DNA from 2 places in the Yimella sp. RIT 621 genome. Region 1 is predicted to be linked to the other one. Evidence: riboswitches for the same ligand, from Rfam matches in the RefSeq annotation. Region 1 holds a riboswitch; the other holds the start of a gene.
The links. A riboswitch is a leader RNA that binds a small molecule or an ion and turns the genes downstream of it on or off. The one in region 1 is predicted to bind S-adenosylmethionine.

Region 1 (3,405 bases):
GGTGGTCTTGGCCGCGGTCTTCTTCGCCGGAGCTTTCTTCGCAGCAGTCTTGCGCGCGGCAGTCTTCTTGACGGGGACGATCTCGGGGACCTCGACGGCGATGCCCTGCCGGTCGAGCTCCTTCAGCACCGCCTTCATCCGCTTCGGCTCCAGCGACGCTTCTTCCAGCGCCGCCTTCACGTCGTCGCCGTCGACCGATCCGGTCGCGGCACCCTTCTCGAGCAGTTGCTGCAGGGCCGGGTGGGAGAATTCAGCCGGAAGCTGTTTGGTCTCAGCGGTTTTCGACGCGGAAGTCACTGACTACCTTCCATTCCGTTGCGGGGCTGTGCCGATGGCACGAGGGCATAACGACACACCGCCGAGTGGCGGTTCACCGATGGGGATTTCAAGCATTCGCGGTTCACTCTTCGGGTCGGGCCCGAAGCGGGGCGCGTACTTGTAGACATTATAAAACGACGCGCTGCCCGCGGCCCAATCCCGGGGCGTTCCCGAACGCAGTAGGACCGAGTCTTCAGGCGGTGTCGGGCTTGACCGTGAGCACCGGAACCGGTGCGTCCAGCATGATGCGTTGCGCGTTCGTGCCGAGGATCAGCTTGCCGACGGTCGTGCGGCGCCGCAGCCCGATCACGATCAGACTCGCGTCCAGATCGCGTGCAGTCGCCAGGAAGGACTCGACGAGGTCTTGGCCCCCGAGCGCGGGCGTGACGGTGACCGACGCCGCGCCGGACGCGTCCGCGAGCGCCTGCGCCCGCGGCTCGGCGGTTCGGTCGAGCGGCACGACGCTCACCTCGAGCCCTTGGGCTCGCCCCTGAGCGGCGGCTGCGGCGAACGCCGCCTCTCCCTCGGGCGTGGCCAGGAATGCCACCACGATCCTCATCAACTCTCCCCTTCTCCTTCGTCGTCGGCGACGCTACCCCACCCGGGGGGTGGAGCCGGCCGACCCCGCAGGCAGAGCGTCGGTGACGATCGCTTCGATCTGGTCGGTCTCGACCAGGAAGCCGTCATGACCGCACACGGACCGGATCAGCGAGGTGCGTACGCCGGCGGCCGCTGCCAATTCGTGCGACAGATGTGGAGGGAAGAGACGGTCGGAGTCGACGGCGGCCACGTGAAGGCGTCCGGGGTAGGCCGCGACGACGGCTGCGACACCCCCACGACCGCGTCCGATGTCGTGAGTCGCCATCGCACGGGTCAGATGTAGGTAGCTTCCGGCGTCGAACCGACGGACGAGTTTGCCGGCCTGGTGGTCCAGGTAGCTCTCGACGGCGAAGCGTCCGCCACCGAGCGGGTCCTCAGTGCTCTGCGGCTTTACACCGAACCGCTGCTCGAGTTCGTCGGCGCTGCGATAGGTCGTGTGCGCGATGCGACGAGCCAGACCGAGGCCCGCACGTGGCCCGGGGCCGGGGTAGTAGTCACCGGCGCAGTAGTCGGGGTCGGAGCTGATCGCGAGTTCCTGTGCTTGTCCCCAGGCGATCTGGTCGGCCGTCGCACAACCGGTCGTCGCGATCGCGAGCACGCTGTCGCAACGCTGCGGGAAGCTGCCCAGCCATTCCAGCGCACGCATGCCGCCCATTGAGCCGCCGAGCACCAGTTGCCAGCGTTCGATGCCGAGGTGATCGGCGAGGGCGGCCTCGACCAGCACTTGGTCGCGGATGGTGATCTGCGGGAAGCGTGATCCCCATGGGCGCCCGTCCGGGGCCGGGCTGCTCGGGCCGGTGGTGCCACGGCATCCCCCGAGCACGTTCGAGGCCACGATGAAGAAGCGGTCGGTGTCCAGCGGAGCACCCGGCCCGATGAGGCCGGGCCACCATCCGCCGCTGGGTTGACCCGGACCCGTCGCACCGACGACGTGCGCGTCACCGGTGAGGGCATGCTCGACCAGGATCGCGTTGTCGGCCATCTCCGAGAGGGTGCCCCAGGTCTGGTAGCCGACCAAGACATCGTCGATCGTGCGTCCGGATTCGAGCGTGAAGGCCCCGGCATCGAAGCGACGCAGCGCAGGATTGTCGTACGGGTCGTTCTCGATCGCTGCACTCTGCGCAGGAGTCTTCGGTCGCAACCCTGGGGCAGCCGGGGTCATGAGCGTCGAACGGGCGTGGTTGTGCCGGGCCGAAACCGACGTCGACGGCGTGCCCGTGTGGTGACTGCTGCTCATCGCCTCTCCCAGCGGAACCGGGGGCTCATGCAGCCCCGCGCTTGTCGCCGACCGAACGGTCGGGACCTTGTCCTCACCCGGGGCACCCCACGCGGTGGAGGGTTGCCGCCCAGCAAGCCGGGGCTTGACGCTGGGACTCTTGACGGGAGCGACGATACCTCAGAGCGCGCGTTCGGACAGCCCCCTGTTCTTGCACCGGACACGCTGCAGGGTCAGGCTGCCGGGTCGATGCGTCCGCCGGGCAGCGTGCCTGTCAGGAGGCAGTTGCGGACGAGACTCGCGAGCCGACATCCGGGATCGGCCTCGAAGGCACGGTCCAGCGCGATGGTGGCCACCGCGCTTCCGCCGTCGGCCCACTCGGACGCCGCGACGCAGGCCCAGAGCGGAGCCGACAGCTGTGCCGGGACGCGGCATGCCCAGCGAATGAGGATGTGCACCGTCCCGGCGCGCTCGGCGCGATTCGGCGACGGGAGCTCGCCGGACTGCCGCCACCGGTCCCGGTCACTTCTGCTCAGCCGGGTCGGTGGGAACACATCCGGACGCAGCCAGCACAGCAGTCCGTCGCGCACGCCGACAACCTGGACGGCCGCGAGGGCCCGACTCACCGTCACCGGGTCGTCGAGCGCAGCAGGGTCGCCGCGAAGGATCCGATGGACGGCAACCAGTTCGAGGTCGCGGCCGGTTTCGAGGTCCGCCTCCATGACGCTCCACAATTCCTCGACCTCGGCAGCGATCTGCGCTTCGTCCTGAGTCGGGGTGCACCGGTTCTCCAGGTCGTCACGACTGGGTGCGGGACTGCAGCCGCGGTAGACGGCTTCGACGGCCGCCGGGATCAGGTGTGCCTCGGTCAGCGGGGTCCGCTGCTCCGGGCACTGTCCACAGCAGCACCACAGAGCCGCCCAGGTGGACGTGCCGTTATCGACCTCCCAAACGTGAACCAGCTCGATTCCGTTGCAGCGCAGGGCGGTTCGTAGTACCGACGAGGTGAGGAGGACAGCTTCGCCGTCGCCGTAGTTCACCAGTGCGGCGCTTGCCAAGGTGCGCAGACGTCCCTGGCCGATCAGATGGGCGATGTCGTTCACCGCCTCCGGCACCACCGGATCGAAGCGGGCGGTGACGACCAGATGGTCGTCCTCGTCGAAGCCGACGAGGACGACGCTGTCGGACGGGTTGAACCCGAGTTGGTAGGGCACGTAGGCCAGCAGTTCGCCGGCTCCGGTCAGGGCAGGGATCGGTTCCATCCGCTGACT
Region 2 (3,405 bases), on a different contig from region 1:
CATCGCAGGACCGTGCGCGAGGAGCTTGCGAACACCGTTGATCAGGCGGTCGATGTGGTGCGGCTGCGTGGCAAGACCGATGGATGCACGGACGGCGCAGCCGCCGATGACCTGGTCGCAGAGGCGATGAGCGCAGAACTTGCCGTCCCGCACGGCGATGCCGTATTCGTCCGAGAGCACTTGTGAGACCAATGAGCAGTCGTAGCCGTCGACGGTGAACGTCACCACCCCGACGTTAGGACGATCGGAACCCAGTACCGAAACCAGGCGGACGCCATGGATGGACTCCAGGCCGTCACGCAACCGCGTATGGAGGACCTGCTCGTGAGCGGTGATGGCTTCGTGATGCTTGGCCAAGGTCGCGCACGCGGCGGCCAGCGCGATCGCGCCGACTGCGTTCGGGGTGCCGCCCTCGTGGCGGGCGGGGCCGACATTCCATTCGACGGTCCGAGCGGTGACGGTGCGGGTCGCTCCGCCGGCGGGTAGGTACGGCTGGGCGTCGTCCAACCAGTTCGAGCGACCCACCAGTGCGCCGGCGCCGTACGGCGCGTATGCCTTGTGGCCGGAGAGCGCGACCCAGTCGACGCCGAGTTCATCGATGTCGACGCGGTGGTGCGGCGCGAGCTGGGCAGCATCCAGAACGGTGCGCGCACCGAATTCCGCTGCGATGGAGGCTAGTTCGGCGATCGGCCAGATCTCACCGGTGACATTGCAGGCACCGGTGATGACGACGAGCTTGTGGTCGGCCGTGCTGGTCGCGAGTGCACCGGTGAGCAGGTCGAGGGCGTTCTGGGCGCTTGCCGGGATCGGCAGCCGGTGGACGTTGCGTCCCGTCCACGCGAACTGAGCGGCATGGTGGGCCGAGTCCCAGGTGAAGACCTGTGTGCGGCGGGGGAGTGCGTGGGCCAGCAGGCGTAGTGCATCGGTGGTGTTGCGGGTGAAAACGACATGGTCGTGCTCGCGGGCACCGACGAACCTGCCCACCTCGATTCGGGCCTGCTCGAACCACTGAGTCGTCTGTCGGCTGGTGTGGCCGGCACCGCGGTGCACCGACCCGGACACGCGCTGTACGGCGGCGACGGCCGTCTCCACCGAGCGCAGGGCCGGTGCGGTCGCGCCGTGGTCGAAGTTCGCGAAGTCGACGACGGTTCGGTGCACGGTCGGAACCCCGAGTTCGTAATGAGCGGTGAGCGGGATTCCCTGTAGCTGTTCTACCGGCAGCGGCCGGACATTCGCGGGTACGAGGTGAAGCCGGCGGGACTCAACCGCTGGCGGTGCGCAGGTGAGGGTCTTGGTTGCGACGGACATCGGTGCTCCTTCGGTCGTTGGACCGACGAACAGCGGCACCGACCCGAACGGGCGGCGCGGCGGGTACATCGATCCGCGCTTGCCGTAACCCGGTCGGGCTACGGCCCGGTCGTCACCTGGAGCACCCCACCGCGGTGGAGGGTTGCCGCTCAGCAAGCCAGGGCTTGTCGCTGAGTCTCATGACCTGTTCTGGACTATGCCACACGGGGCGGCGTGTGAGCAACCCTCGTCCGAACGTCGCACCGTGTACTGGAACATGCGTACTTCATGGATCCACTGTCGCAACGGTTGACATATTTCGTCCCAGTACAGGCTCAGGTAGGAAGAGCCGACTTGGGCCGCTCCTGAGGAGATCGAACTCGTTGTGTGCCGAGGGTGAGGGGTTTCGAGGAAGGTCGGGAAGACAACAAAATCCACGTTACGCGTGTGCTGCGTGAGATTGATGTGACGGTCGCGTAGCCTCCCGGGGTGGCCACCCGTCAGACCGCATCAAAGTCCACCGCCTCGCGCGGACGTTCGTCGTCCGCGCGTCCGGCGTCCAAGAGCGCTTCCTCCCGGCCCGCTTCCCGTAAATCCACGGGTTCGACAGTCAAAGGCAAGCCGCAGCCGCGCAGCGGCGGACCCTCGCTGCCGATACGCGCCGTCCGCGGCACCTGGATGGGTGTGGCTCACGTCGCCGGCGGCACCGCACGTCGGGTCGGTTCAAGTGCTCGCGATCTCGAACCCGAACTGCGCAGAGACGGAGTCGGATTCACGCTCATCGCCGCAGCGATCATCGTCGCTGCCGTCGAATGGTGGGGCATCGCCGGACTCTTCGGCGACATCGTCCACACCATCACCGCAGGCACGTTCGGTCTGATCTCCCTGGCGCTGCCGGTCGTCCTGCTCGGCCTCGGGGCGCACATCCTGCGCACGCCGAGGGGCCACCACGCCACCAACCGCATCAGCATCGGCCTCGCACTGCTGGCGTTCGCGGTCTGCGGACTCACGAGCATCGCGAAGGGCCTGCCGGACGCGGACCCCCGCGAAGGGCTCGAAACAGCCGGCGGGATGATCGGTTTCCTGGCATCCAGCCCGACGGTTGCCGCTGTCACCACCTGGGGCGCCGTCCCGCTGCTGCTATTGCTCGCGTTCTTCAGCCTGCTGGTGATCACGGCCACCCCGGTGCACCAGATCGGCGACCGTGCGCGACACCTGCTCGACCGGCTGTTCTACGGGCGCATGCTGGAAGAGAACGACGAAGACGGCCCGGTCGACGCCGTCGCGCTCGATCTGCACGGCGAGAACATCGACGGCGGACGCCGCAAGCCGCGCAGTCGCAAGCCGCGTCGCGACGAGAACGGCGACCTGCTCGACGGTGACGAGCCCTACGAGCAAGCAGCGGTCGTCGTCCCCGAGAAGCCCGGGCGCGGCCGTGCGAAGAAGGCCGAACCCGAGGTCTACGACCACGACGAACACGAGTCCGCGGCAAGGCAGCAGGATCCTCCGCAGGACGCACCGACGCCCGCGGGGGAGCAGAAGAACAAGCCGGTCCAGTTGCCGGGTGCACCGCCTGCCAAGCTCGAGGCCCCGCCCACCCAGCCGCTGCCGCAGCGCACCGAACAACTGCTGCTCGCGGGCGACGTGACCTATACGCTCCCCTCCAGCGACCTGCTCGCTGCCGGCCCGCCGCACAAGACTCGTTCGGCTGCCAACGACCGTGTGGTCGACGCTCTCGCCGGGGTGTTCGACCAGTTCGACATCGACGCCCAGGTCACCGGGTTCACCCGTGGCCCGACGGTCACCCGCTACGAGATCGAACTCGGCACCGGCACAAAGGTCGAAAAGGTCACCGCCCTCTCGAAGAACATCGCGTACGCGGTCGCGTCCGCCGACGTCCGGATCCTCAGCCCGATCCCGGGCAAGTCGGCCATCGGTATCGAGATCCCGAACACCGACCGCGAGACGGTCAGCCTCGGTGACGTGCTGCGCAGCAATGCCGCGCGCAGCAACGACCACCCGATGGTCATGGGCGTCGGCAAGGACGTCGAGGGCGGGTACGTCATCGCCAACCTCGCCAAGATGCCGCACATGCTCGTCGCCGGTGCGACCGGTGCC

Region 2: linked by a shared signal. The riboswitch ahead of EU513_RS05830 (aminotransferase class V-fold PLP-dependent enzyme) and the one ahead of EU513_RS01585 (homoserine O-acetyltransferase) in region 1 are both predicted to bind S-adenosylmethionine.

Annotation. Positions count from the first base shown of each region.
Region 1 is NZ_SEIP01000001.1:313,683-317,087, forward strand. Features, by position in the region: gene EU513_RS01575 (RNA polymerase sigma factor) at 1-297, opposite strand, end outside; gene EU513_RS01580 (universal stress protein) at 512-877, opposite strand; gene EU513_RS01585 (homoserine O-acetyltransferase) at 911-2,155, opposite strand; SAM riboswitch class IV at 2,188-2,300, opposite strand; gene EU513_RS01590 (DUF4192 domain-containing protein) at 2,368-3,396, opposite strand.
Region 2 is NZ_SEIP01000004.1:237,345-240,749, forward strand. Features, by position in the region: gene EU513_RS05830 (aminotransferase class V-fold PLP-dependent enzyme) at 1-1,308, opposite strand, end outside; SAM riboswitch class IV at 1,379-1,493, opposite strand; gene EU513_RS05835 (DNA translocase FtsK) at 1,966-3,405, shown strand, end outside.